3 regions of the Clostridium sp. genome follow, and region 2 is predicted to be linked to each of the others. Evidence: riboswitches for the same ligand, from Rfam matches in the RefSeq annotation. Region 2 holds a riboswitch; each other region holds the start of a gene.
The links. A riboswitch is a leader RNA that binds a small molecule or an ion and turns the genes downstream of it on or off. The one in region 2 is predicted to bind S-adenosylmethionine.

Region 1 (12,109 bases), 2.2 Mb from region 2:
TAGACAAAACTCATATAGAAAGGAGTAAAAAAGTAAGCAAACAATAAAATAGTATAAAATTTAGCTTAACAAAATCAGAATCTATGCAAATGGACATGTTGTGAATATCAAAAAGGGGTGTTAGATATGAAATTAAGCGTAAATAACATTAAAAACTTAACAATTGATGATCTTCTAGGTGGAAAACTAGAATGTGAATGTGGAAAAAATCATGAATGTAATGTAAAAAGTATGATAATTGAAAATAGTGCTATTAAGAAAATACCTGATTTATTAAAAAAATTAGAATTTAAAAATATATTGATGATAGCAGATACTAATACTTATAAAGTTGCAGGGAAAAATGTAGAAACTATTTTGGATCAAGAGAAAATAAATTATAAAAGATTCATATATAGAACGAAGAAGGATGAATTGCTGGTTCCGGATGAAAATGCCATAGGCAGTCTTTTTACCAAGGTTGAGAAAGGTATGGATTTAATTCTTGCAGTAGGTTCAGGAGTATTAAATGATCTATCCAAATTTGTAAGTTACAGGCTTGGTATTGATTGTATTATTGTAGCTACAGCACCTTCAATGGATGGATTTATATCAGATGGTTCTTCACTTATAGTAGATGATCTTAAAAGTACATTTGTATCGCAACCTCCGAAAGCTGTTGTTGGAGATATAGACATTTTAAAAGAAGCCCCTATGGATATGATTCTGGCCGGTTTTGGAGACATAATAGGGAAATATTCTGCTCTGTGTGATTGGAAATTAAGCAAAATAGTAAATGATGAATACTATTGTGATGTTGTTGTAAAGATGGTAAAAGATTCATTGAATAAATGTGTTGGAAGTACAGATGGAATAAAAAAGAGAGAAGACAGTGCAATAAAGAATTTAATGGAAAGTTTGCTGCTTACAGGAATTGCCATGAGCTATATAGGTAATTCAAGACCGGCTTCTGGAGCCGAACATCATATGTCGCATTATTGGGAATTGATGTTTCTATTCCAGGGAAAAAAGGCCTTATTTCATGGAACAAAAGTGGGAATTTCTACAGTTTTAATTACAAAATTAAGAGAATTATTAGAAGAGGAAAAATTGAATTTTGATAAAGCTGTAGATAACATAGGTTCTTTTGATGAAAAGGAATGGGAATCAGAAGTTACTAAATTATATGAAAAAGCTGCTCCGGAAATTATAGCTGTAAGTAAAAAAGAAGGGACAAACTCTACTGCGACAAGATTGAAAAGAGTTGGTGTAATAAGAAAAAAACTTGATGAAGTTATAGAAAGTATGAAAGACACACCTTCCTCCGAGGAAATAAAGTCAATTTTAAGGAGAGCAGGTGCACCTGCATTACCTAATGAAGTAGGTATAAGTGACAAAATAGTTTTTAACAGTGTGTTAATGGCAAAGGAAGTTAGAATAAGGTATACTGTTTTACAGCTTTTAGGAGATTTTGGACTGCTGGAGAAATTTGCACACGAGATTATGAATTATTTAAAAGAGGAGAAATAATATGTATGATTTAAGCAAAAGAGAGTCTGCATTTAAGAATAAAGATGAAGTGAAAAAGATACTTGAAAATGTCAAGTGTTATGTTATGGATTTAGATGGTACTGTTTATTTGGGAGATAAAATTTTAGAGGGTTCTATAGAATTTTTTAGAACTCTCCAAAAATATAATATCAAGTTTAAATTTTTTACCAACAATTCATCTAAAAACGCACAGATTTATGTTGATAAAATTACAAAAATGGGTTATCCGATAACAGAAGATATGATGCTTATTTCTAACCATGTTATTATACAGTATATAAAGAAAACGTTACCCAATAAAAAAGTATTTGTTTTAGGCAACAAATACTTGAAAGAAGATTTTATAAAAGCAGGAATCAATATCGTGGAAAAAGATGCTGATGTTGTAGCAGTAGGGTTTGATACATCCTTATGTTATGAAAATGTTTCAAAAGCGTGTGATTTTATAAGAAATGGAGCAATATTTTTAGGAGTAAATCCAGATTTCAATTGTCCAACTGAAAATGGCTTTATACCGGATTGTGGTTCAATTTGCAAGATGATTACAGCATCAACGGGAGTTTTACCGGAATTTTTCGGAAAACCAACACATCATACTCTAGAGTATATATTGAATTATACAGGTTTGAGGGAAAGCGAAATAGCGATGATAGGAGATAGATTATATACAGATATTGCAATTGCTAGAGGAAATGATCTGATAAGTATTCTTGTATTGACAGGAGAGACCAAACTAGAGGATTTAAAGGATTCTGACATACAGCCAAGATTAATATTTAATTCATTAAAAGATTTAAAAGACACTTTAGAAAAAATATTCTGAATTAAATGATAATGATGGATTAATATTCATTATATATAAAAAAGAATTGGGGGTTTGAATTATGTTAACTACTTTAGCAAATGCTGCGCAGGGATTTATAGGACTGTTTCAAGAAGGAGGAAAAAGCTTTACCGGGATGGTTACCGGAATATTGCCAACACTAGTTGTACTCATCACAGCTGTCAACTCTCTCATCAAAATAATAGGTGAAGAAAAAGTCAACAATTTGGCAAAAGCTTCATCCAAATATCTCATAACAAGATACACGATATTCCCTATTATAGCTACTTTCTTTTTGACAAATCCTATGGCGCAGACTTTTGGACAATTTTTAGATGAAAAGTACAAACCTGCTTATTATGATTCAACTATTTCTTTCTGCCATGCAATTACAGGACTATTTCCGCATGCAAATCCTGCCGAATTGTTTGTATACATGGGTATAGCACAGGGAATAACAAAACTTGGACTGCCTGTAGGTGAACTTGCAGTGAGGTATTTTCTAGCCGGCATTATAGTTATATTGATCAAGGGCATACTTACAGAGAGAATTACATTCTACCTTCTCAATAAGAAAGAAAGAGAAAAGGCTGAGCTGGCATGAAATTAATAAAATTGTATGAATCCATAAAAATAGGAGGGTTATCATGTATAATACAGTAAAAGTTGAAAAAGGAAGAAGTGGCTGGGGAGGACCTCTCTATATAAAACCGGAAGGAAAAAGGAATAAAATTGTATGTGTAACGGGACAGGACATGCATCCTGTAGCATATAAGCTTGCCCAAATGACCAATGCAGAACTGGTAAATGGATTTGCTACTGGAGTTCCTGATGCGGAGATAGCTGCAGTTGTCATAGATTGTGGAGGTACTGCAAGATGCGGAGTTTATCCAAAAAAAGGTATACTTACTATAAATGTAAAATCTGTTGGACAGTCAGGTCCTCTTGCAAAATTTATGACGGAGCAGCTGTATGTATCTGATGTAAATGAATCCTGTATTTCCATCCATGAGGGCAATTCACCGGTATCATCAGCTCCAGAAGTGGAAAAAGCAAAAACAAATATTCCTGATGATAAGGCAAAGAAAAGTGTGGCGGCAGCTGTTGAAGCGGCACCAAAGAAGAAAGAGAATTTTATAGTAAGGCTTGGGAAAGGTGTTGGAGATGTAATAGGAAAGTTCTATGAAGCAGGAAGAGAGACGATTGATTCAATAATAAAAAACATACTTCCATTCATGGCTTTCGTATGTATGATAATTGGAATTATAAACAAGACAGGTATAGGAAATATTATTGCAAAGGCAATCTCACCGGCAGCAGGTTCTCTTGTAGGGCTGATCATAGTGTCAATTATCTGTACACTGCCCATACTTTCACCTATACTCGGACCTGGAGCAGTTGTGGCTCAGGTAGTGGGAGTTCTTGTAGGAACGGAAATAGGCAAAGGACATATACCACCGCATTTTGCACTTCCAGCATTGTTTGCAATAGATGCACAGGTAGGATGTGATTTCATACCTGTTGGATTGAGCCTTGCAGAAGCGGAACCTGAAACAGTGGAAGTGGGGGTTCCGGCAGTTCTATTCTCAAGAGTTGTAACAGGACCTCTATCTGTTATAATAGCTTATTTTGTAGGAGTTGGTTTGTATGAATAAATGCAGCTTTGGTAGAAAACGTTTTTTCAGCGAGATATACTAAAATGCACAATGTTTCTATGTAATATGTATGGGTGGAAGAGTTATTGGAGATGGACTTGCCGTAATGTTATTTGATGAATGGTATAATGCTAAGTTTTAAGGAGGCAGACACAAAGAAAGAATTGATATGATAAATAATTATGAAAATTTTCGATTTTAGGTATTGACAAGTTTATTAAAAGATTATATAGTATATGTAAATCAATTGAATATTTAACTTCTTATCAAGAGAGGCAGAGGGACTGGCCCTATGATGCCCGGCAACCTGAATGAATTTTGTTCAACGGTGCTAATTCCAGCAGGTAAAACCTGAGAGATGAGAGATACTAAGAATTTTGACTTCTTACAGTTTCTCTGTAAGAAGTTTTTTTAGTTTTTAAAGGAATGACATAATAAAATATTAAATTTTAGATTGGATGTGATTATAGTGAAGATAACGTGCAATTGCTGTTGCAGATAATTAAAGTAATAAATTGTTATTGTAAAAAATTTTAATATATAAATGTTAGGAGCGATAAAAATGAGTGAAGAGAGAAAATTAGGATTTGAAACATTACAGGTACATGCAGGACAAGTACCAGACCCAACAACGGGAGCAAGAGCTGTTCCAATTTATCAGACTACGTCTTTTGTTTTTAAAGATGCAGATGAAGCAGCAGACTTTTTCCAACTTAAAAAACCAGGAAATGTTTATGCCAGAATAATGAATCCAACACAGGATGTATTTGAACAGAGAGTAGCAGCACTTGAAGGTGGAAGTGCAGGACTTGCAACTTCATCAGGACTTTCAGCAATATTATATTCAATACTAAATGTGGCAAATTCAGGGGATAATATAGTTTCAGCAAGCACTCTTTATGGGGGCACATATGAATTGTTTTCAGTAACATTAAAGAAATTAGGAATTGACGTAACGTTTGTAGATCCTGATGATCCTGAAAATATTAGAAAGGCTATTACAGACAGAACAAAGGCAGTTTATGCCGAGACATTAGGAAATCCAAAGATTAATGTATTGGATATAGAAGCTGTAGCAAATATAGCACATGAAAACAAAATACCTCTTATAATAGATAATACTTTTGGTACTCCATATCTTGTAAGACCAATAGAATATGGTGCAGATGTAGTTGTACATTCAGCAACAAAATTCATTGGTGGCCATGGGACAACCATTGGTGGAGTTATAGTAGACGGAGGAAAATTTGACTGGGCAGCAAGTGGAAAATTCCCTGACTTCACTACACCTGATGAAAGTTATAACGGTCTTGTTTACGCAGATCAGGGACCAATTGCCTTTGCTTTAAAAGCCAGGGTTCAGCTTCTTAGAAATACAGGGGCAACATTAAGCCCGCAAAGTGCATTTTATTTCCTTTTAGGATTGGAATCACTTTCACTCAGGGTTGAAAGACATGTAGAAAATACAAGAAAAGTAGTTGAGTTTTTAACTAAGCATCCAAAGGTTTCATGGGTAAACTATCCTGAACTTGAAAGCAGTCCGTATCATGATCTGGCAAAAAAATATTTTCCAAAAGGAGCAGGTTCTATATTCACATTTGGAATAAAGGGAGGACTTGAAGCAGGAAAGAAGTTTATAAATAGTGTTAAATTATTTTCATTGCTTGCAAATGTAGCAGATGCCAAATCTCTTGTAATACATCCTTCCAGTACAACACATGCAGAATTAAATGAAGAACAGCAAAAAGCTGCCGGGATAACTCCAGATCTTATAAGGCTCTCAATAGGTGTAGAGAATATTGATGATATTATATACGATTTGGATCAGGCTCTTGCCAAAATTTGATATTGTGAAATTAATATAAAATATGAAAATCAAGTTTCTTTGATATAATTGTTGAAGAAACTTGATTTTTTATTTTGATGATTTTATAGAATGGTATAATATGTTTAAATATATTATTTTGGAGGAAGCGGCATGTTTAATCTATCGGAGATTAGCAATATAATAAGACAGTCACATTTAAGATGTGAAAACGAGTACAAAATTCCAAAGGGAAGGGTTTTTCCGCTGAAAATCGTGAAAGGTTTGGAGTTTCAAAGATTATGTAAAAAAAATTATGAAGTCATAAAAGTTGCCAGGCCATTTATGGAAATATTATATGATTTTCTAAGAGGTTCGGGCTTTTTCCTCGATCTTACTGATAAGGACGGAGTTATATTGATAGCTATTGGTGATAGAGATGTGATAGAAGAAGCCAAAAAGATGAAGATGATAGAAGGCTCGGATATGAGTGAAAAAAGTACAGGTACAAATGCGATTGGAACATCCATATATATGGATCAACCTATGCAGATGGCGGAGAAACAGCATTATTTGAATGCATATCATATTTGGACATGCTCTGCAGATACTATACATGATAAATACGGAAATGTGATTGGATGTCTTAATTTAACAGGTAAGTATCAATTGGTGCATCCGCATACACTGGGACTTGTAGTAGCTGCCGTAAAATCAATAGAAAATTATATAGAGATGGAAAAGTCCCAAAATAAATTGTTTGAAGCATATCAATATCTTGATACTATAATAAATTCGATGGATGTGGGCATCCTGACTGTAGATTCTTATGGGAAGATAAAATCAATAAATGTTGTAGCCTGCAAAATGCTTCAAGTGAATAAAGATTCTGTAATAAGCAGCAATATATCAAATCTAATAGAAAACTGGGAGCATATATATGAGCAGATGGATAATTATAAATATGAAAATAATGACTACACCGTGTATTTAAATAAAAAAAATTTTAATTTAAATGTTTCTCCAATAAAAGATAAAAATAACAGAATACTCTCTATAATCGTAATGCTCAAGGATATACAGAAGGTTTACAATATGGTAAATAAGTATACTGGTATGCGAGCAAAATACAGTTTTTCGGATATAATTGGCAAAAGCAGTGCTGTTACAAGGATGAAAAGATATGCTAAGAGTATTTCAGATAGTCCATCCACTGTCTTAATAGAAGGAGAAAGCGGAACTGGCAAGGAGTTGATTGCCCAGGCTATTCATAATGACAGTTCAAGGAGAAATTATGGATTTATAGCGATAAATTGTGGAGCCATACCAAAGAATCTAATTGAGAGTGAATTATTTGGATATGAAGAGGGAACTTTTACAGGAGCAAAAAAAGGTGGACAGCTCGGTAAGTTTGAACTTGCAAACAATGGTACTATATTTTTGGATGAAATAGGTGAAATGCCTCTGGATATGCAGATTAATTTACTTAGAGTTTTACAGGAGGGGTGCATTATGAGAATAGGTGGAAGCAGATATATAAAAATAAATGTTAGAATAATTGCAGCTACAAATAAAAACTTAAAAGAGGAAATAGCGGAAGGAAACTTCAGAGAAGATTTATATTATAGATTATGTGTTATACCAATTCATGTGCCACCATTGAAGGAACGAGAAGGAGATATAAAATTGCTTATAGATTATTTTCTGAAATTGAAATCTTCTAAATTAAAAAAAGAGACACCATGTATAAAACCCTCTTTATATAGTAAATTGCTGAATTATGATTGGCCTGGAAATGTTAGAGAACTTGAAAATTGTATTGAGAATATAGTAAATATGAATGGAAAAACATCCTTTGATTTTGATAAACATATCTCAAACAATAATTATGAAAATACTAAATTAAAGTATGAATACAACATGTGCTCGTTAAACCAGTGGGAGAAAGTAGCTATTATAGACTGCATAAAAAAATGCAGCGGTAATTTATCCAGGGCGTCTAAGATTCTTGGAATAAATAGAACTACTTTGTACAATAAAATAAACAAATATGATATCAAGATTTAAATTTATGTTGATTATCAGTAATGATATAATTGTATAAATAATGGACAATGTATAAAAAAACAACAGATTGCTTTTTAAAACTGTTGTTTTTTTATACGCTAATTATAAGCCAATTGCAAAAAACAACGGAGTTTCAGTATATGAGGGAGATCATATAATGTGGCATGAATATTGCTCTTACTAATAAATTGTAATCAAGTGTTAATTTAATAACAACTGGTATATTAATCTGCTTTTTAATAATTGTATAAGGAGGAATATTTGTGAAAGGTTTTGCAATGATTGGAGTAAACAAGGTGGGGTGGATTGAAAAAAAGAAACCGGAAATAGGACCATTTGATGCCTTGATCCATCCACTTGCTGTATCGCCGTGCACTTCAGATATACATACTGTATTTGAAGGAGCTCTTGGAGAAAGAAATGACATGATATTAGGGCATGAGGCAGTTGGGCAAGTTGTTGAGGTAGGCAGTGAAGTCAAGGATTTTAAGGTAGGAGATAAAGTAGTTGTACCTGCAATAACTCCCGATTGGCGTTCGATAGATGTACAAAGAGGATTTCCGCAACATTCGAATGGAATGCTGGCCGGATGGAAATTTTCAAATTTTAAGGATGGAGTTTTTGCAGAATATTTTCATGTAAATGATGCTGATATGAATCTGGCATATTTACCTGATGAAATTCCAGTTGAAGTTGCCGTAATGATAAGTGATATGGTTACAACTGGATTTCATGGATCAGAACTTGCTGATATTGAAACGGGATCAAGTGTTGTTGTCATAGGAATTGGAGCGGTAGGACTTATGGCAATTGCCGGTGCGAAACTGCATGGTGCAGGAAGGATAATAGGGGTTGGCAGCAGACCCGTATGTGTTGAGGCTGCAAAGTTTTATGGGGTTAACGATATTGTAAATTATAAGAACGGAGACATAGTCAAACAAATATTTGAACTTACGGATGGAAAAGGTGTAGACCGCATAATAATGGCAGGAGGAGGAACTGATACATTGGCTCAGGCAATAAAAATACTTAAACCGGGCGGAGTAGTATCGAATGTAAATTATCATGGAAGCGGAAATCTCGAAATACCAAGGGAAGAGTGGGGATGTGGTATGGCACATAAAACCATTAAGGGAGGATTATGTCCTGGAGGAAGGCTCAGAATGGAAAGACTTATAGACCTTGTAAAATATAATCGCCTTGATCCGGCAAAATTAGTTACCCATGTGTATCATGGATTTGATCATATTGAGGAGTCTCTTCTTCTAATGAAGAATAAACCTCGGGACCTGATAAAACCTGTTGTTGTCATAGACTAGATAAAATGAATTGCCAATAGATTTCAGTAAAATGAATCTATTGGCAATTTGTTTCTATGGCATATAGGAAAAACTAACCCTGTGCATATAGACATTTATCATTTTGTGCTATTATTAAATTCACATTGTTTCTTTTGATAAATTGTATATATTCCTCTGGTGGTTTTTTATCGGTTATCAGATAATCTATATCTTCCATTGAACAGTAAGTCATTAAAGAAGAAATTCCAAATTTTGAATGATCTATCAATACATATACTAAGTTGCTCTTACTTACTACAAGTTTTTTTATCTCACACTCCTGTGGAGAACCATTTGTAACGCCGCTTGCTAAAGATATTCCTGTAGAAGCCATAAAGGCTTTATTTATATTATATTTTTTTATCATATTCAACGTATCCGTACCTACAAGTGAATTTGTCTTTCTTACTAGGCTGCCTCCTGTAGAAATTATATTTAAATTATTATATTTGATGCATTTGTTGATAAAGTTGAGATTATTGGTTATTATTGTTATATTTTTTTTATCCTTAAGAAAATCTGCAAGATTCAATGTAGTTGTTCCAGAGTCTACAAATATTATATCTCCATCTTCAATCAGTTTAGCCGCTTCCTCAGCTATTAGAGATTTTGAATAGATATTCTTTATCTGCCTTTTATCAAAAGGAACTAGTGGATTTGAATTTACTGATACACCTCCATATACCTTCTTTATCGTACCCTTTTCAACCAGTTCATTTATATCTCTTCTAATTGTATTTTTGGAAACATTAAATACATCAGCTAATTTATCCAATGTTACAGTATTGTTGTCCAGTATATATTCTTCTATTTTTTGTATCCTTTTTAATTTCATAATTGCCTCCCCACGTTAAAATACAACTAATATGTTCGTATCATAAAATAATAGATTGCAATTATTTATAAGTTTTAGTTATATTAGTATATTCACTGTGTTCTTATATATAATTATATATAAGAATTCAAATATTTACAATGATATAATCAAAAAATATGCAAAAAATAATATTACAATATTGTTAAGCAAATATATTGACATATATATAGTATAAGTGATAATATATAACCAAAAGATAATTATAATATAATAAATATATAATCAAAAAATATTAAGAAGGTGAAGCTTTGAGTAATTTATTTTTAATGCCAAGATATGTTTTCACAGGTCAGGGATCTTTGAATAAAGCTGGTGGAAATATAAAACTGTTAGGTAAGAAGGCACTTATAGTTACAGATGATGTAATGATTAAATTGAAGAGCATAAACAATGTTACTAATTTATTGGATAAGTTGGGAGTAAATTATTCCATTTATCACGAAGTCAATGGAGAACCTACAGATATTATGGTCAATAATGGAATCAGGCAGTACAAAGATGACAACTGTGATTTTTTAATAGCACTGGGTGGTGGAAGTCCTATTGACACAATGAAAGCTATAGGAGCCATGATAACGAATTCAGGAGAGATAAATGATTATCTTGGAAAGGTAATTGAAAGAGAAACTCCTCCACTGGTCGCAATACCAACTACAGCTGGAACTGGATCGGAGGCAACTCAGTTTACTATAATAACGGATACTAAAAGGAATATAAAAATGTTATTAAAAGGATCTTATCTAATACCAAATATTGCAGTAATAGATCCTGTTTTTACAATTACATCACCAAAAAGTGTTACTTCTTCTACGGGTTTGGATGCATTGACACATGCTATAGAGTCCTATACATCAAAACTTGTCCAACCTATGTCAGAAATATTTTCTCTATCTGCAGTCAAAAAAATATTTGCCAATTTGCTGGAAGCTTATGATAATGGCGAAAATGTCAAAGCAAGAACAGAAATGTCTATAGCTGCACTTCAAGCGGGAGTAGCATTTAACAATTCCTCTGTTACCATAGTACATGGTATGAGCAGGCCTATAGGTGCATTGTTTCATGTACCTCATGGATTATCAAATGCAATGCTTTTAACAGATTGTCTTGAGTTTATTTTGCCTGGTGCATCTGATAGATTTTGTGATCTGGCCAAGACAATCGGAGTATATGAAGAAAATATGAGTGATATACAGGCAGGAGAGGCATTCATACAGGCGGTTAGAAATCTTTGTACAAGTTTAAATGTACAGACATTACGAGAATTTGGAATTGAAAAAAATATTTTTCTTGGAAATTTGGACAAGATGGCGGAAGATGCACTTCAAAGTGGAAGCCCTCAAAACACAAGAAGAGAAGTCAAAAGGGAAAATATAATAGAAATATATAAAGGACTATGGAAGTAGGTGAAGGTATGGCACTGACGAGATTAAGAGAATTACTGGCTGAAGCTGAAAGTGGAAAGTATGCGGTAGGTGCTTTTAGTATTGCAAATATGGAAATGATAATAGGAGCCGTCAAGGCTGCAGAAGAATTGAAATCACCTATAATATTGCAGATTGCAGAAAGCAGGCTGAAGCATTCACCGCTGTATATGATAGGTCCTGTAATGATGGCTGCAGCTAAAAAAGCAAAAGTTCCCATAGCAGTGCATCTGGATCATGGTTTGACTATGAATTGTATAGATGAGGCACTTGATTTGGGATTTACCTCTGTTATGATAGATGGCTCCAGATATCCTCTGGACAAAAATATTGATTTAACTAAAAGTGTTATAAAAAAAGCTCAAAAATACGGTGCTTCAGTAGAAGCTGAAATTGGTAGAGTTGGAGGCAGCGAAGATGGTTCGGAAAATATATCCTCAATGTATACAGATACAGGCGAGGCATGTGAGTTCTATAGAGAAACGAATGTTGACGCACTTGCAATCGGCATAGGGAATGCCCATGGTGTTTATAAAGGCTCACCAAATTTGAATTTTGATGTGTTGGAAAATGTCAATAAAGAAGTTGATGT
Region 2 (7,501 bases):
TTCATTTCTCAATTCTTCCGGTTTTATCACCCATACTGTAGATAAATCTCCATCCTCAATATTTCCTTTGACAAATTCATAATATCTCTTAAATATCTGTCCACTTATATGAGCTTTTACTGGAATCCCCTTTATCTGATAACTCTCATTATCCTTTGATCTTATAGTTATTGACACTTTTTTCTTAAACCATATGCTGTTTACCATATTATTGTTTGTTGCCGACGATTCAATTAACTCAAGATATATTATATTACCATCGTTGTCAACCTCCAGAAAGTCTTTAAAAACAGTATGGGGTATACCTTTATTATCTACTGTCGATAACACCTTTATGGTATCTCTAGCATTTATTAGTTTTATAATTTTATCTTGCAATTTTACTGACAACTTCAGTTCACCTCCTATATAACCCGTGACAAATCTGTATCCGGATGGTTGCCACATCTTCTGTAATTATCCATATCTATGTTCAGATCATATTTTTTTCTTAGAGCATCAAGTGCTCTTGATAATATTACATAGTATTCAAGTGAAGGATTCTCCTGATTTTGAAATACCGATCCAGGATATGGAGTCCAGACACATTGAACTATACTTACCCCATTTTCAGCAAATTCCTCTGCCTCCTCCAGTATCACTTTAAGTGCTTCATCTTCATCTTTAAATCCATATGGTTTGGCAAGTTCGACTCCTCCCACAATACCGGAATTCACATTTCCTTTTCCAAATATATCTACCGCTGCAAATATTCTTCTTTTCCACTCTTTATACCCTATTAACTTGTCTTTTCCTGGACAAATCCATCTGAATTTTTCTTCATTAAGTACTTCAATATCTGATGTAAATGACATAATACCCGTGTTTTCATATACTCTCTGAAGCTGTTTTTCGTTAAATGCCGAGGATATCATCTGACTTGGAAATTTTTTTGTCTTGAAATTTTCTCCTATAGCTTGAAGTGTTTCTATATATAAGCTTACTTCATCGTCAAAGATATCATTCCCACTTAATATGGAACCTGCTGTTAAAAAGATACTTTCCAGGGTTCCCGGTTCTTTCAATGCTTCTTTCACAGTTTCATACACATCCTGAGGATTCAATCTGGCAGGCTTGTCATTTTCTACTTTGTTCTTGTTGAAATTTGAACCTATGTTGCAATATCTGCAGCCTTTGCCGGTATCCCAGAAATGACAATAGCTATATGGATCTATGTCTATGCGCTGTGGTCTTGAGGTAGCAACATGCCACATTGGAGTTCCCCTGCTTGTAAATTTTTCATAGTAATCCGGCTTACTCCAGTATTCAACCTTCTCCACTATTTTACCCTTATCTGTAAGACAGAGCTTACCTTCAATACAATCTACAACATATGGATTCTCAGCTGTAGAAATAGGTCCGGTTATAATTGAGGTACCGTCCCTCAGCAGCAGAGATACTGGAAAATAATCTTCTTTTTCACCTACTGAAAAAAATATACCTCTTGACTGAAGCTGATGTATATTTTTATCTGCAGCCTTTATTGCCCTATCTGTGTATATTACACTTCTCCTCTGAACATCTGCCTTTATAATCACAAAAGGGGAAACATCCGGATACTTTTCTATAATTTCTTCCAGTGTCAACTCTCTTTTTTTATCCAGCATTTCTCAATTGCCCTCCTTATTCATAATCAAATCAAGTATATCCCTGTGCAGTTTTTTAAATTCGCTGTCATATTTCACGTCGCTTAGATTTTTATTTTCTATATCCTTTGAGAATTTTATATTGAACTCTTTTACTATTGTGCCAGGTCTTTTAGACATGACCATGACTCTTGTACCAAGATACAGTGCTTCATCAATATCATGAGTAATAAACAGCACCGTTTTTTTATTTTCACTCCACATACGTCTTAATAAGTTTTGCATTTGTTCTCTCGTCAGTGCATCTAAAGCACCAAATGGTTCATCCATAAGAAGTACCTTGGGATCGTTCGAAAGCACACGTGCTATTGCAACACGCTGTTTCATACCACCTGACAACTCATAGGGTTTTAGCTGTCTAAATTCCTCCAATCCAATTTTCTCGAGAAAAAAATCTACTTTTTTTCTTGTCTCTATGTTCGGAATTTTTCTCATTTTCAGTCCAAATCTTACATTATCTTCTACATTAAGCCATGGATATAAGGCAGGTTGTTGAAAAACAACACCTCTGTCATAACCAGCACCTTCTATTTTGCTCCCGTCTACTAACGCCATACCACTGGAGGGACTTATAAATCCAGCTATGATTTTTAACAGAGTACTTTTGCCGCAACCAGAAGGACCCAATATACATATGAATTCTCCTTCCTTTATATCAATATTTATATTTTTTATGGCATCAACTTTTGCACTTCTTGATTTATAAGTTAACTCCACATCTTTTAAAGAAATGATATATTTGTTTTTCTTATTTTGCATAATATTCCACCTCCAGATTACCACACGTCTATACCCTATTTTTTCAAAGCTTTTTCTACAAATTCGGGGTTGACAGCTTTCTCAAATTCAGACAACTCCGGCGCAGATTTTATTTGTTTTTGCTGAACCAGAAAATCAGCTGTATCTTTAAGTGTTTTCACAAATTCACCTTTTTTAGAACTTGTACCTAAATATTTGTTAGATATTTCTTCCTGCCCCGAAAGCCATATAAGCTCATTCATTTGCTTTTTGCTGTCTTCCTTGCTTATATTGAGTTCTTTTGCTACAGATCCCGCAGCATCGTCAGAATTACTTTTGAAATAGTCATAAGCCTTAATTTGTAGTTTTACATATTTTGTAACTACATCCGGATACTTTTTAGCAAAATCCTTATTGACTATTCCAATATCTCCAGTAACAATGCCTTTCTTCGCCAATGTTCCACTATTGATTATTTCTTTTCCATCTAAAGCTATTAGTTTTGTCAATGTGGGCTGCCACACATATGCTGCATCTATTACTCCTCGCTGCCATGCTGCATAAATGTCCTGAGGCTGCATATCAAGAACGGTGACATCACTTGCCGGTACATTTTCTGCTTTAAGTGCATTCAATAAGCTATAGTGAGTTGTAGAACCAAACGGTACTGCAACTTTTTTACCCTTTAAATCTTTAATAGAATTTATATTTGCCTTATTTTTTGCAGCAAGTGCTTCATTCTTCCCTATTACATCATGTATCCAAAATACTTCATATGGAAGATTCTGAGATACTCCTATAGCTGCCGGAGTTGAACCCAAAAGCGCAATATCCAAACTCTTTGAGGCCATTGCAGTATTTACGTCTTTACCTGAATCAAATTGAACAAATTTAACCTTTGTCCCAAGTTCCTTCTCATACCAGTTTTTTGATTTTGCAAGGATTTCATCATTTGGTATCTGCTGATATCCAATAGTTATAACACTTGGACTTGCATCACCTTCCGTTTGAGTGGATGTTTTATTTGCAGTACTGCCGCATCCAGCCAAACTCCCTACTAAAATACCTGTTAGAACAGTTGTTATTATTGATTTTCCAAATCTTTTCATAAAATATTCCTCCCATTTTATATATATTTTTATTATTCTTTTCCTTCCCATGGAACAACCTTTATTTCGATTATTCTAATTATTCTGTCAAGCAATATTCCTGTAATTCCCATTATTATAATGCCAACAAAAATTATGTCACTCCTTAAAAACTTACTGGCATCAAGCACCATCCATCCTATACCGGACACTGCTGCAACCATTTCTGCAGCAACCAAAGTTGTATAGGCAAATCCCATGGATGTCCTGAGTCCTGTAAATATTGAAGGTAAACAGGTAGGAAATATAACATGTATAAACGTCTGGATCCTGCTTGCACCCAAAGTATATGCGCCATTGATATAATCTTCTCTAATACTTTTTACCCCCGATACACATGATATATATACCGGTGGAAATGCAGCAAGGTAAAGAAGCATGATCTTCGATGAATTTCCTATACCCAGCCACATTATTAAAAGAGCATAATAAGCTAGAGGTGGAAGCGGTCTAAAAAAATTTACTATAGGCTCAAAAACAGCTCTTATCTTAGTACTGTATCCACTTGCCAGTCCTATTGGGATTCCTGTAGCTATTGCCAGTGCAAATGCTGTAATAAGCCTGAACATACTATCACTAAAATGTCTGTAAATTGTATTCCCTTTGTATCCCTGGGTAATGACCTCTTTAAAACCCGTAAAAACATCATAAGGTGAAGGTATAATAGATTCAGGCAATATTTTTAATTTTGTCGTCACATACCATATAATTAGCAATATAGTTATCGTAATTAATGTAATTATATTCTCAACTGTAATAAATGCTGAAGTTTTTTTATCCATAAAATCACTTCCCTGTTAACTTATCAGATAATTTTTTTAACAACTTTTTCAGGACTTCTACTATAACGTTCAACTCATTTTTCTTTATTATAAGAGGTGGAGCAAGTATCAATACATTACTATAATTCGGTATGGTAACACTGTTCTTACCTACAATAACACCCTCTTTCTGTGCATTTTTGATTAGATCTGCCAGATACTGTTCCTCCAATTGTTATATAAATTTCAGATACTAAATAATACATAATGTTCTTTATAGTACTCAATTTTGCATAAATAAGCTATAGTATCAGTGAATTCTAACAACTAAAATTTTTAAGAATATTGATACTATAATTTTATTTCTTTATAAAGCATTTTCAACAAATCATGCGTTACTACCGAAAACTTTTCAGGACAATGAATATGCATACCTGCCATTACTGAAAACAACATTTGTGCCTTTAAAACAGAATCGAAGTTCTTCTTGAATATTTTTTTTCTTTTGCCTTCTTCAAAATTATCAGCCAATAAATCAACACTATATTTTCTTAATTTTCCGAAAGATTCCTTTACATTTTGATTATCTTTAGAATAATAAATCATAGTAGCAAACAGCAGATTAGTATATTTATCATTTGCATATGAATCAAAATATTCTATATATTTTTCTATAAATACAATAGGATCATACTTTCTATTTTTAATTGATCCAAGTATTTTTTTCCTATTTTTCATTTCATTAGCTACACTTGCTTCAAGCAGTTCTTCTTTATTTGAAAAATATCTATATATGGAAGATCTATTTATTCCAATTTTTTGGGCTATTATATCCATATTTGTTTCATTAAAAGTATTTGTAGAAAATTCTTGTATAGCAGCTGAAACAATTTTATCTTTTATGGGCTTATACTCTAATTTGTCATCAGCTTCCATCTTTAAGCTTTCAAGCAACTTCTGCTTTGAGTAAAAATTGTCATAGAAGGTAGATTTACTTATTCTGCATTCTTTTACAATTCTATCGACGCTCAGAAATTTTATTCCACAATCATTAATTATCTTTTTTGAACATTTCAATATCTTGGATCTGTTATCACCCTTCATACAAATATCTCTCCTAAAATAATATAAAATTCAATATTTGTAGTAGACAGGATTATCTCGTATACCACTATAAATTTAATTTCATTACATTTACATCTTTAAATCCAAAATCTCTATACACTTTGATAGCTTCCTTACTGAAGGCCAACAATTGTATTTCACATGCTCCTCTTGATTTAATCCATTGTATATTTAGATCAAGCAATCTTGACGCCATGCCATTTTTTCTAAATTTAGGAAGAGTATAGACATCAACTATCCATCCATAAAATCCTGGTTTAAATAAAAAATATGGAAAATCATTTTTGATTAGAGATCCTGCAACGCCAATTACCTTTCCCTCGGAATTATATCCAATGAAATGCTGCATTTTATTTTCATTATATTGATTCTTATAAAAATCTATAGTTTTTTCTTTTACATTTTCTATATAAAAATCATCTTTGAATCCACTTTCTTTAAATAAAAGTTCCCTTAATTGAAATATCAATGGTATATCTTTTTGCGCTGCTTTCTTTATAACAATTTCAGGCACTCTTCTCACACCTCACTTATATTTCGTCTCTCCCCGGATCCGACTTCTGAAATATTTTGTAGATTTTCATCCCTCCCTTTTCTATTTTGCTCATAATCAGCTTTTTTTCTTAAAAATAAGAGGTCAAGCTTCCATATATGTACATTATATAAAGTACTAATCCACATATACATGAAACTTGACCTCTAGTTTTCTAGTCAGTCAATTATAATATTAAATCTTCCATCAAAAAACTTCCTCCGGAGAAACCAAAGGAAGACATGTCCTATTGTTTCTCATCTTTCAGGGTATTCCTGCTGGAATTGGCACCATTGAATAAACATAATAATCCAGGTTGCCGGACATCATAGGGCCAGTCCCTCCGTCTCTCTCGATAAGAAATTTTTATTTACTTTTAAGTTACATATACTATATATTATTTCAAATACTTTGTCAACAGTCTATATCAATCTTACTTTTTCTTTTTTTTCCACCTGTATCACTTTCCCATCTTGAACAACTAAAGTTATTGAACCATACTTTATTATCTTTAGCATACATAATACCATATTCAAATTTTCCTTTGAAATACTCTTTAAAATATTATCATTTACTACTTTTTTATTCAATGAAACCTCTCCTACCTTAACTGAATTTTATTATGTATAAACTGATAATTTATTGATTTCAGCAACAGAAGCTTGAATTTAAACAGACATCAAAACTATATTTGATTTTCAACTAATCTTTCAAATACCAACGCTGCAATTCCTACAGGAACAACGTCATCTTTGAAGTATCCTCTTCTTTTAAAAACAACTTTTCCATCAACATATTTAATACATGTATTATAAAATAAATCCAGACTTGCCAAACATCCATCCAGTATGATACAATTCAAATTCAACAAATTTACATATGAATTCATACTTGTCCCAAGTGTTCTTGCAACATTCATAATCGTTTTTTCAGGCATCAAGTTATATTTTTTAGTTTCAATACACATGCTTTTAAAATTAATATAATCTCTGCTTCTGGAAATAATCTGTTCAAAAGCGTATTCATTATTTCCTGCTGTTCTTAAAACTCTCCCCTGTAGAATGGTACCTTCTCTTATGCACAATCCACAATTAAAATAAGCCAGATTACTAAACATTTTTCCATATCCATATAAATATTCTGCAACAACAGCTGAATTGGATCTGTTCTCACTGACTATACTGCATTTAAGTTTTTTCTCCAGCATTTCTTTTATGGGTACACCAGGCAATACTCTTGTATCAACTGCAAGTCCTACTCCAGCAAGCTGAATAAAATCAAGCCTTAATTCTACATATATACTTCCTATGCTCTTTTGAATCATTTCTATTAAATCATTCGGAGAAGTACCATATTCAATTTGAAAAACTTTTTTATGAATAATCTCCATTCTCAGGTTAACTATAGATATGTCTATACATGATTCAGATATGTCTATACATAAAATATAAAATCTGCATATATTCACATCATACAATACAGGTTTCCTGCCACCGGTAGATTCTCCTATAC
Region 3 (12,109 bases), 800 kb from region 2:
CAGCATCCCAGTCCAATTGCCAATCCTTTTTTCTGCTGCTCCAGTACAAAATCCGATATCCTGTCTTTTTCAACCAGTATTACTTCTATATCTTCAGTTTCCTCCAGTTCCTGTTTTGGTTTTATATTTTCAGGCAGCTTTTCATCTATATCCACATTTACCAGCCTTACCGTATCCGAAAGGAGGGCTGCATTTGAGTACAGCATTGGACTTATTGATTTTACTTCTCCCGTATAGCCGGTTTCTTCCTTCAATTCTCTAAGGGCATTTTTTTCTATATCCTCATCTTCCATAAGTCCTGCCGGGAATCCAATTACATAATTGTCTATAACCGGCCTGTACTGCTTTATAAGTATATATCTGCCAGATGGAACCAGCCTTGCCACCATTACTACGGTATTTACAAAATTGGTCCTCTCTACACTTTCCCACTTGAATCTTTCCTCGTTTTTCCCCCTGTAGGTTATCTCATTCAAGGATATCCAGTTTCCCTTATACAGCATCTTCTTGCCTAATATTCTCACAAATATTCCTCCTAAATAGATTTTATTTTTTTGACCTCTTCTCCTATTATCCTGAATCCTCTTTCTATATCCTCATCACTAGTTCTCGAAAATCCAAGTCTGAATGTATTCTTGCCTTCGTCATCAACATAGAACAGATCTCCCGGAGTAAATATTACCTGACGTCTGCAGCACCTTTCCAGGAGCTGCCGCGAGTCCACATTTTCAATTTTCAAAAATATATGCAGTCCTCCCTCTCCATATATTTTATCATAAGGAATATATTTTTTTGCAAGTCTTATAGCCAATTCATATTTGTCCTTATAAAATTTTCGTGCTTTTTTGATATACTTTTCAAAATTTCCCTCTTTAAGATAATCGTAGAATACAGCCTGATCCAGAAAAGAGGTGTGTATGTTCCTGCTTCTTTTTGCACTTTCAAGATATCCTACAAGTTCCCTGTCTGCAAGTATCCATCCTATCCTCAATCCCGGAAAAAGTATTTTCGAAAAACTACCTATATAAATTACACTATTTCCACTTCCGCCCAGTGCGGCAATCGGCGATACATGGTCACTCAAATATCTCAATTCCTCATTGAAGCCATCCTCAATTATGGGAACATCATATTTTTTGAAAATATTATATAACTTTGCCCTCTTATCCGGAGGCATGACTATTCCCGTAGGATTATGATAAGAAGGTATTAAATAAGCCATCTTGAATTTATCACTCCCGAGATTTTTTTCCAGATTGTCAAGGTCTGCTCCATCCTTGTTCATTTTTATGCCCGTTATATTTAATTTATGCAATTTCATAATCTTTATAGCTGTATTGTGTGTCGGATTTTCACATAATATACTGTCACCTTCCTCTGCAAGACATGACAGTACAATGTCAAATCCCTCCGTAAATCCATTTGTCACCAGTATGTCTTTTTGGGACACGTCTATGCCTTTATTCTCCATGTACTTCAAAAGATATTCAATAAGCGGTCTGTATCCCTGTGCATACCCGTAGTTCAATATCCTTCCACCTTCCCTTGATATGCAGTTCAGAAATGACTTTTTGAAATTGTCCACATCAAATAATCTGTCATCGGGGGCTATGCTTTTAAATGATATCATACCCTTTTCCCATTTTATCTCGCTCTTGATTATATCCAGTTCTTCCGACTTTCTGGCATAGCTGTTTATGCGTTTTTCCCAGTCCACATTCCATCTGCCCTGAAAATTTACTTTTACATCGGCTACAAAGGCTCCCCTGCCCTTTTTCATGTATATTAGTCCTTCATCCTTCAGAAAATCATAGGCGCAAATAACTGTATTCCTGCTGACCTTCAGCCTTGAGGACATTTCCCTTGTGGATGGGAGTTTTTCGCCTGAAGCCACCATCCCTCTAAGTATCATATTCTTTATATAATTCTTTATCTGTATGTAAACAGGACTTTTATCATCAATTTCCATATCAAAAAACATAACCGTGAATTCACCTCTATATATATTTTTACATAAATCCACATATAAATAAAGATGATGTACTGCTTTTTTTACAATACATCACCTCTACTGTGAAAATTTCAATTTGTCTGCATACTAAAATGCAGGAATTATGCTTCCCTTGTAATTATCCTCTATGAATTTCTTGATTTCAGGTGAATTTACAGCCTTCACAAGAGCCTTTACATAAGGCTTATCCTTGTCTTCCTTCTTTACTGCAATTATATTTGCATAAGGTGATTCCTTTGATTCTATGGCAAGTGCATCCTTTGTAGGATTTAAGTTTGCCTCAAGTGCATAATTTGTATTTATAACTGCGGCATCTACATCTCCCAGTACTCTAGGAAGCTGTGGAGCATCCAGTTCCTGAACCTTCAGGTTCTTCTTATTTTCCATTATATCAAGCTTGGAAATAAGCTCTCCATCCTTTACTTTTACAAGTCCTTCCTTTGCCAGCAGTTTAAGTGCCCTGGAACCATTTGTAGCATCATTCGGTATTGCAACTTCAGCCCCATCCTTTAGATCCTTTAAATTCTTTATCTTGTTGGAATATATCCCCATCGGTTCGATATGAACTTTTGCAACGGGAACCAAATCCGTACCATTTTTTTTGTTGTAGTCTTCAAGATATGGTATATGCTGAAAGAAGTTTGCATCCAGTTCTCCAGATGCCAGAGCCTTGTTTGGCGTTACATAGTCTGTGAACTCTTTTATTTTCAGCTCATATCCTTCTTTCTGGAGTATAGGCTTTACCTTCTCAAGTATTTCCTCATGGGGCTTTGGTGTAGCACCTATTGTTATCTCCTTCTTTTCACTTTTTGACGTATCACTTCCGGTATTTCCTGCACTGCTGCTTCCGCATCCTGATAATGCTGTCAAAACAAATACAGAAGAAAATATAATTGCCAGTGTCTTTTTGATGTTTTTCATAAAAGTTCCCCCTCAAATTAGTTTAATCAAAATAAAAACCCGAGAAAATCCCCCGGGTTTGAAACCTTAATGATTTTCTCATCTTTCAGCTTTCGCTGCAGGAGTTAGCACCAATGTATACAATACTGGTTGCCGGGTTTCACAGGGCCAATCCCTCCACCTCTCTTGATAAGTTTATCTTGATTCATTTTTTCATGTAAGTGATTATATCATCACAATTTTTCGTTGTCAATGCTCTTCTCAACAGTTTACATATCAAGCAGAAAATGCCCTGTATAAATGTTAATTAATCATCTATACAGGGCTGCATTTGTCTGTTTAGTATTCAGCTGGCGCACATATTTTTTCATTATCCATCTTACCGTGATTTTCTTCCATGGAGTATTCAACTATTTTGTCCAAGAGCTGGCTGTAAGACATATTTACAGCTTTCGCACTTTTCGGGAACAGACTGTTCTTTGTCATACCCGAAAGTGTATTGAGTTCAAGTACATAAGGTATATTGTCCTTTACAATCAGATCAACTCTTACGTATACCCTGCACTTCAACACATCCCAGCATTTGCGGGATATCTCCTCGATTTCACCTTGGAGTTTCTCCTCAAGCTGGACAATTATTTCATCCGAAGCACCTTCAGTGTATTTTGCCTCATAGTCAAAGAATTCCGTCTTTGGTTTTATTTGAATCAACGGCAGCGTGTTTCCATTTAAAATGCAGCAGGTAATTTCGTCGCCTTTTATATATTCCTCAATCATGACCTCTTCATCATATTCCAAGCCGAGATTTACTGCATCTTCCATATTCTCTTTATTTTTGACTATATTTGTCGCCACACTTGATCCACCTGAATTTGGCTTCACAACCAGTGGATACCCAATCTCATCCAAATAATCATAATCTATTTCATCTGTGGATTTGACACACATCCACCTTGCAGTTTTAATTCCTGCACTCTTCAGCACCTTCTTTGTCATATCCTTGTCCATACAGATGGAACTTGTAAGAGGTCCACATCCGGAATAAGGTATATCCAGAGTTTCCAGAACGGATTGAACCGTTCCATCCTCTCCGAATTTCCCGTGAAGTGCTATAAATGCAAAGTCTATACCTGCTGTTTTATCTATAATATCTCTTTCTTTGTCTATAACAATTGGAACTACTTCATACTTTGTTTTATCAAAACAACTCATTATCTCTCTTCCAGAATTCAGTGATACTTCTCTCTCCGAGGATATTCCCCCCATGATAACTCCTATTTTCATATCAATTCCTCCGCTAAATACTGTTATACTATCCTTTATCTTTTATTTTACACATCGCCGGATATAAGAAAAGAGCCACTCAATAAATATTTTTACCATGTTGTGGTTCACCGGCCACTCCAATAGAATTCAGAATATCACCCGTATCCGCAGTAACCAGCCCGATGGAACTGTCTGCTATACCATAGTATATATACAGCTTATCCCTAATTTCAACAGCACCACAGGGGAAAACCACATCTGAAAAGAAGCCCTCTGTCTCATAGTCCTCACAGGGATATAAAACAGGTTCCTCACTTCGCCCGATAACTTTTGAAGGATCATCCAGATCCAGCAGAAGAGCCCCCATTGAGTAGCATTCATGTTCATCTACACCGTGGTACAGCTCCAGCCATCCGGCATCTGTCCTTATGGGAGGCATACCTGCCCCTATTTTCCGTGAATCCCAGCAATTTTCCCTTGTACATGCCAGCAGCCTGTGATTACCCCAATTTATCAGATTGTCGGATTCAGATATCCAGATCATAGGTTTGCCGGTACTTCTGGATACCGGTCTGTTCAGTGCAAAGTACTTCCCCCCTATTTTTTCCGGAAAGATTACCGCGTCCTTGTTCTCCGTATTAAATATATTACCCAGTTTTCTATAGCTTTTGAAGTCTTCTGTAACAGCCAGACCAACTACTATTCCATACTTGGAAACACCACTGTAGGTAATATAGTAGCTGCTGTCTATCCTGGTTATCCTTGGATCTTCTATTCCGAAACTTTCATACTTGTTTTCCGGGAAAATAAATGGTCTCTCGTCTACATCGAAATTTATACCATCATCGCTCCTTGCAAGTCTTATGTGGGAAATAGATGTGAGGTATTCAAAATCATATGGCTTCTTTATATTTTTTATTACACGTGAATCACTAAAATCATAATCTCTGTTACTTTTGTCTATATCCACAGTCTTCAGACAACTTGTGCTGGAATCCACAATCGGTACCCGGAAGAAATCATCATCCGGATTATCAACTGCTTCAGCAGTTCTAAATGCCAGTATTATCTGATCTTTATATATGGCGGCTCCAGGATTGAATGCCCCTACAACCTTAAGATTTTTACACGAAGGTTCAACATCTCCGGCCTTTATAATAGGATTAAATCCATATCTCTTTATACTCATTTCTCCTCCTATAACAATATTGAAATATTTAGAAAGTCTCCAATTCTCCACTTTTGTCTTCACCCATATACTCATAAAACGGATTGTCTATTTCAAGTGTCTGGGCCTCAATATCGCTTATTCCGGCATAAATCACTGCCTTTTTACCATCAAAGGTAAGCCCGCCTCCAAACACTACATCATACAAAACTTTATCTTTGCTTGGTCCGGGCAGGAAATCCCCTCTCTCCGCAATTATACGGACATCCTTGTATTTCATGGAGTTTATCTCAAGAACAAATGTCATGCAGTAATAGTGTTTCATACCGTACTCATCAAATTTTGCTATATGCCCCAAAAGGCCTATATTGTTTTCATCAATAGGATAAATACTGTTTATACCACCCCATTCCTCATCACTGAAAAAGTCATTCAGAATAGGTGCATCTTCAATTACCCCTATACTCAGATCGCTCAGTCTCCTTATTTTTATAAATCCTATTTTCCCCTTTCCTCCCTTTGCTCCCTGAGGGCGTGTCAATACACCTATACTGCCATCCTTGAGTTCAGTTATACGCAGGTCCTTCATGCCATCCGGCCCTACAAAGAAAAGTTTCAGATGAAAAATATCCTTTCCTCTGTACATTATAGTCCGCCATATCAAGTTGTAAGGATTATTTATATCCTTGAAAACTTCAACCCCGCCTACTATCATCTCGTCACCTATCCTGGTAAAAAAAGGATCTTCCAGATTCATGACAGGCGACTCTATTATATGACACCAGGCATCCTTGTATTTTTCAAAAAATGACACCATGGAATCATTGCCCATTTTGGACTCAACCCTTCCTGCCATTACAATTCTTCCCCTGTTTATAAACGGTGCAGTTATATTGTAAACATCCTTGTGGAATATACCTACAAATTTCACCCTGTCTGCAATCTTTTCTGTTTTATTGTCCCTATATTTTTTCAGTAAATTGTCACATGTAATTATCATTTGAATTTACACCTTTCTAAAATTGATTTATATGCTCTCAATAATTATTATAAGTATAATCACATAATAATAAACCCCTACTTGTCAAAAGTAGGGGAAAATATATTTACAGTGCTGCCTTGTATATATTTATGACGTCATCTTTGGAAAGAGGCTTGAACTCACCTATTTTTCCAGCTCTTGTAGCTCCTTCAGCCATTTTTTCAAAGTTTTCCTGTCCTATGTTCAAATCACTCAGTCTTGATGGAAGTCCCAGGAGATTAAAGAATTCTCTCGTTTTCTCTATGGCACTTCTGGCTACAGCAAATTTATCTTCATTCTCATCTATATTCCATACGTTGATACCATACCCGGCAAAACTGTCCACAGTATTTTCATCAAGCACATATTCCATCCAAAAAGGTGTCAATATGGCCAATCCCACACCATGTGTAATATCATAAAATGCGCTCAGCTCATGCTCCATTGGATGTACGCTCCATCCCTTGACCTTGCCGTAAGTCAGCAGTCCATTTATGGCAAGACTTGAAGTCCACATCAGGTTTGCCCTTGCTTCATAGCTGTCAGGATGTTCAAGTGCTATTGGTCCATACTTTATACAAGTGCTCAAAAGGGCTTCGGCCATTCTGTCCTGAAGATAGGCACCTTCTGTATTGTTGAAGTATATTTCAAGTATATGGCTCATTATATCAGCAGTTCCCGCCGCCGTCTGTTTTTTTGATACGGTAAACGTATAAGTTGGATCGAGTATTGAGAATCTTGGTATTATACACTGGCTTCTGGTTCCTAGTTTTTCCCTGGTATCCTCGTTTGTAATTACGGCAAATATGTCCATTTCAGAACCCGTAGCAGCCAGAGTCAATATGCTTCCAACAGGCAGGGCCTTTTTTATTTTAGACGGGTCAGTAACTATGTCCCAGGGATCTCCTCCGTAGTAAAATCCAGCCGATATTACTTTTGAACAGTCAATTACACTTCCTCCGCCAATTGCCAGTATAAAATCTATCCTGTTTTCCCTGCATATCTGCACTCCCTGTCTTACACTGGATATTCGTGGATTTGGATCCACTCCGGAAAGCTCCCAGAACTTTATTTTGTTTTCTTTTAAAATCTTAACTGCAGCATCATATATCCCGTTTCTCTTGATACTTCCTCCACCATATACCAGGAGAACCTTGGAACCATATTTCCTTATATTCTTTCCCAGGACACCTATCTGGTCTTTCCCGAAAAAAATTTCAGTAGGAATTGAGTAATGAAAATTAATCAAATCTAAACATCTCCTTTTCATGAAGACTCTTATGCAGAAAATCTTCTGCAATCTACATTTTTATTTTACCTATGTTACTAGTATATAACATAAATAGCCATAAGCAAAACCAAACTTATGGCTATTTATCTGAATAATCCAGCTTATTTTAAAATTTTCACTGCCCTATCCACTACATTTTCTACTGTAAATCCAAATTCTTTAAATAATATATTTGCCGGCGCAGAGGCTCCGAAGTGATCTATTGATATAACCTCTCCATCCATGCCCACATATTTGTGCCAGCCGAAGGAAGTCGCAGCTTCTACGGCCAGTCTCTTTCTGACCTGCTTTGGAAGGACACTTTCTTTATAGGCTTCACTCTGTTTTTCAAATATTTCAAAGGAAGGTATGCTTACTACTCTTGCATCTATACCTTTTTTAGCAAGTTCATCCCATGCCTTGTATACAAGTTCAACCTCAGATCCCGTAGCCATAAGTATTATATCAGGTATGGACTTTTTGGAATCCTTCAGTATGTACCCTCCCTTTAGAGCTTCAATACCGGTTTCCTCATATAGAGGAAGGTTCTGCCTTGTAAGAACCAGACACGTCGGCCCATCGGCTTTTGTAAGGGCATAATCCCATGCTGCTGCCGTCTCCTTTGAATCTGCAGGTCTGAAAACGGTCATATTAGGTATACTCCTTACGGCAGCCAGCTGTTCAACTGGTTCATGAGTCGGCCCGTCTTCTCCTACTCCAATGCTGTCATGGGTGAGGACATAGACTACAGGCAGTTTCATAAGAGCGGACAGTCTCATAGCACCTTTCATATAATCCGTAAATACAAAGAAAGTTGCTACAAATACCTTTAATCCGCCATATAAAGCTATTCCATTTGCTATTGAGGCCATGGCATGTTCTCTTATTCCAAAGTGAAGATTCCTTCCCGACCTGTCTTTTATGGAAAAATCCCCTTCTCCATTCATATTTGTTTTGTTGGACGGTGCCAGATCAGCTGAACCTCCTATGAGGTTTGGAAATATTTTGTCAAGTTTGTTAATGAGCTTTCCAGAAGCGGCCCTTGTTGCCATGACCTTGTCAAATTCCCAGAAATCTTTTTCAGTATCCAGGTCAACTGCTGCCTTTCCACTCAGCCATCTGTTCAGTTCCTCTGAAAGTTCAGGGTATTTCCTGTCATATTCAGCTTTCAATTTATCCCATGTATCCTTTTCAGCATCAAATTTCTCTATTTTTTCATCGAGGAAATCCCTTACCTCGTCAGGAACATAGAATTCCCTGTCGTAATTCCATCCGAGAAATTTTTTTGTAGCCTTCAAATTTTCTTCTCCCAGAGGCTCTCCGTGTGCTGAAGATTTACCCTGTTTTTCAGGACATCCGTATCCTATCTGAGTTTTCACTATTATTACACTTGGTTTGCTTGCTTCAGCTTTGGCTTCCTTTATAGCTGAATCTATCTTATCCACACTGGTTCCATCCTCAACCTTTAATGCCTGCCATCCACATGCTTCAAATTTTTTCGCAACATCTTCCGAAACCGCCAGATCTGTATCTCCTTCTATAGTTATATTGTTGCAGTCATATACAAGTATGAGCTTCCCGAGGCCCAGGTTTCCCGCAAGGGAAATTGCCTCCAATGCAACCCCTTCCATAAGACAGCCGTCACCAGTCAATACGAACGTATAATTGTCTATTATGTTAAATCCAGGTTTATTGAATTTGGCAGCCATAAACTGCTCTGCAACAGCCATTCCAACAGCATTTCCAACTCCCTGTCCCAGAGGTCCAGTAGTAGTCTCAACACCTACTGTATGACCATGCTCCGGATGTCCTGGTGTCTTGCTGTTCCACTGGCGAAAACCTTTTAAATCATCTATTGTCAAGCCATAGTCAAACAGATGCAGCAGTGAATACAACATTGCCGAAGCATGCCCTGCCGAAAGTACGAATCTATCTCTGCCAATCCAATTGGGGTCCTTTGGATCATGTTTCATGTTTCTGCCCCAGATTGCATATGCTTCCGGAGCCGCACCCATAGGAAACCCCGGATGACCCGAGTTTGCTTTTTGAACCATTTCCGCCGAAAGTATTCTTATGTTATTAACCACTAGATCTTCTATGTTTTTCATATATACTTCACTCCTCACCTTATTGAAAGTCGAAACAGATCTCTTTTGATATGCCTATTATATTGTACAAAAGTTTTTCGTTATATTCAACTTGTTTGTCCTTCAATCCAGAAAACCTATTGCAATATTAAAAATATACAATTTACTATTTTCACAGCATATAAAATCAATTTGCAGTATAAAATTGCATTTTTAAAACCCTATGTCATATATTATAAAACCAGGGAGTATAATAATAGCCCACATTTTGAGTATACAGTATAGTCAAATTAAAATTTTTTAAATAATTATAAATCGACTATTACCGGGCAGCCTGTATCGTGTTCAATTTTTTGTTTTATCCACTGAATTTTTTCTTCTGATTCTGAATTTTTCAATTTCAAGGTTACAGTTGAATCAATCATGTTGAAGGATGGACTTTTTTTCAGCTCTATATTTTTAATACCGCAGAGCAGCTTTACCTCATTTATTATTTGATTCTGGTTTATGCCGTCTGATATTTTTATATTCCATCCCGTACTATCCTCAAGCCTTTCTATATATTTTTCATATTTTTTCCCTATCACAGGTGTTATAAAACTAAGTTCTATATATTTTCCGCTTTCATCCGACCTTATACTTTTCCTATAGGGTTTGAATTCCCTACTTTCAAATTCTCTGTCAATAAAATTCAACGCCTTGTTTTGTTCCATGGGACTGCAGCTTTTATCACTCTCTGTAGTTATCTTTTCACATATTGTTTCAACAGGAAATTTGAATATAAGCTGAAGCCCTGTATTTTTGGCAAACTCATCCACAACCTTTTTATCAACATGAAAATTGGAATTCAGATTTACCTCAACCCTGTTCTCATCCAGTCTGTAGGAAATCTTTCTTATATCGGCTCCATACAGCATCCTGCTTATAATATTTGAAGCTTCATTTATATTTACAGAACTGGAAATTTCAACATTCCATCCAACATCATTTTTAAATTTCTTTATGACATCATATATTCGTTTTTCAACAACAATCGGAAAATCAAAGTTCAAAACCACCTTCTTCTGCCCATAAATAAAACCTGCCTTTTTAAACTTGAAGCTTCCAAAGTATTTATCCACCAGATCATTCAGTTCATTTGGCTTCAATTCCCTTGGCCTCAAAAGCTCAGCAACCTCATGCTCTGGCTTTGCTTTAAACATAAACAGCCTTTTCACATCATTTTCAAAATAAATGGACTCCATCAGCTTCTGCTGAAAATTTGATATGACTTCCAGATCACTGCTCGAATTTTCCTCACCTGTCCAGATAAAAGCAAGTTCCTCTGCAGTAAAAAATTTTTGCCCATAGCTGCTGGCAACAAATCTCCAGAGTTTTTCCATATCCATCCTGCTTAAAGAACCTTCTTCTCCCATAATCTTTGCTATCTGTCTGCTCAGCTGCTTTCTGGGATTATTTACATTTATATGATAACTTTCCCCACACTTTGGGGAATATACCCTGGCTCTTGCTTCACAGGAAATTTCTTTTGAAAAGCTTTCAATTACCTTCTCATCTCCATGAACCATAAATATATTTCTCGGTGAAAGCATCTTTATCAGGGATTTTATTTCTTCTTTATCGCCATGGGCCGAAAGTCCTACTTTTTTTACACTGCATCTCACCGGTATCAGCTTCCCGTTCAATTCCAGTTTTTTATCTTCTTCCTCCAGAAGATTCAGAAGCTTTCTTCCTGGAGATTCTTCATCCTGATAGCCGGTTATAACTATATACGAGCTTTCAAGTGGAGCCAGTTTTTCCGCATAATACTGGCTGAATCCCCCTGTAAGCATACCTGAACTTGAAATTATGACACAGCTCTCCCTGCCTTCTATTATTTTTTCCCTTGTATCTCTATTTTCCACCGGAATTATATTGCCATCATAGAAGGGCTCTATCCCCCTGAAAATTTTTTTGCCCAGTGAATTCTTAAGATAAACGGGATTTAATTTATAAACCCGATTTATATCTCTTATCATTCCATCTACATATACCTTTACACCTTTAATCAGGCCTTTATTCATGGCCCTTTTTATTATGAGTATGATCTCCTGTGCTCTTCCAAGTGCAAAGGCCGGAATAAGCATTTTGCCGCCTTTCACAATACATTCATTCACTATGTCTACAAGTTTTTCCTCTTCCACTTCTCTGTTTGAATGAAGTTTGTCGCCATATGTAGTTTCAAAAATTCCTATGTCCGGTCTGAGCTTCGGCAGCTTCAGCCCATCTACGGTTCTCTGTGAAAATATTGAGAAATCTCCCGAATAGAGCACTGTTCCCTCAGGTGATTTTAAATATATGCATGAAGCACCTGCTATATGCCCTGCTGCATAAAAGCACAGCTTTA

Region 1: it holds a riboswitch for S-adenosylmethionine, as region 2 does, so the genes downstream of both, LKE46_RS16400 (O-acetylhomoserine aminocarboxypropyltransferase/cysteine synthase family protein) here and LKE46_RS05345 (GNAT family N-acetyltransferase) in region 2, are expected to answer to the same signal.
Region 3: it holds a riboswitch for S-adenosylmethionine, as region 2 does, so the genes downstream of both, LKE46_RS01420 (MetQ/NlpA family ABC transporter substrate-binding protein) here and LKE46_RS05345 (GNAT family N-acetyltransferase) in region 2, are expected to answer to the same signal.

The regions. Positions count from the first base shown of each region.
Region 1 is NZ_JAKVOI010000001.1:3,287,757-3,299,865, forward strand. It holds gene LKE46_RS16380 (sn-glycerol-1-phosphate dehydrogenase) at 127-1,509, shown strand; gene LKE46_RS16385 (HAD-IIA family hydrolase) at 1,511-2,353, shown strand; gene srlA (PTS glucitol/sorbitol transporter subunit IIC) at 2,415-2,957, shown strand; gene srlE (PTS glucitol/sorbitol transporter subunit IIB) at 3,001-4,008, shown strand; SAM riboswitch class I at 4,269-4,373, shown strand; gene LKE46_RS16400 (O-acetylhomoserine aminocarboxypropyltransferase/cysteine synthase family protein) at 4,571-5,854, shown strand; gene LKE46_RS16405 (sigma-54-dependent Fis family transcriptional regulator) at 5,987-7,879, shown strand; gene LKE46_RS16410 (NAD(P)-dependent alcohol dehydrogenase) at 8,143-9,198, shown strand; gene LKE46_RS16415 (DeoR/GlpR family DNA-binding transcription regulator) at 9,272-10,054, opposite strand; gene LKE46_RS16420 (iron-containing alcohol dehydrogenase) at 10,345-11,499, shown strand; gene LKE46_RS16425 (class II fructose-bisphosphate aldolase) at 11,508-12,109, shown strand, end outside.
Region 2 is NZ_JAKVOI010000001.1:1,062,321-1,069,821, reverse strand. It holds gene LKE46_RS05380 (hypothetical protein) at 1-390, opposite strand, end outside; gene LKE46_RS05375 (radical SAM protein) at 405-1,646, opposite strand; gene LKE46_RS05370 (ABC transporter ATP-binding protein) at 1,650-2,444, opposite strand; gene LKE46_RS05365 (taurine ABC transporter substrate-binding protein) at 2,480-3,532, opposite strand; gene LKE46_RS05360 (ABC transporter permease) at 3,565-4,353, opposite strand; gene LKE46_RS05355 (hypothetical protein) at 4,358-4,564, opposite strand; gene LKE46_RS05350 (TetR/AcrR family transcriptional regulator) at 4,684-5,436, opposite strand; gene LKE46_RS05345 (GNAT family N-acetyltransferase) at 5,504-5,971, opposite strand; SAM riboswitch class I at 6,244-6,351, opposite strand; gene LKE46_RS05340 (YezD family protein) at 6,412-6,579, opposite strand; gene LKE46_RS05335 (ROK family transcriptional regulator) at 6,675-7,501, opposite strand, start outside.
Region 3 is NZ_JAKVOI010000001.1:256,612-268,720, reverse strand. It holds gene LKE46_RS01430 (NUDIX domain-containing protein) at 1-524, opposite strand, end outside; gene LKE46_RS01425 (PLP-dependent aminotransferase family protein) at 536-1,981, opposite strand; gene LKE46_RS01420 (MetQ/NlpA family ABC transporter substrate-binding protein) at 2,099-2,932, opposite strand; SAM riboswitch class I at 3,008-3,107, opposite strand; gene LKE46_RS01415 (D-alanine--D-alanine ligase) at 3,251-4,195, opposite strand; gene LKE46_RS01410 (glycoside hydrolase family 130 protein) at 4,275-5,366, opposite strand; gene LKE46_RS01405 (DUF1861 family protein) at 5,395-6,345, opposite strand; gene LKE46_RS01400 (iron-containing alcohol dehydrogenase) at 6,452-7,615, opposite strand; gene tkt (transketolase) at 7,759-9,744, opposite strand; gene LKE46_RS01390 (MBL fold metallo-hydrolase) at 10,032-12,109, opposite strand, start outside.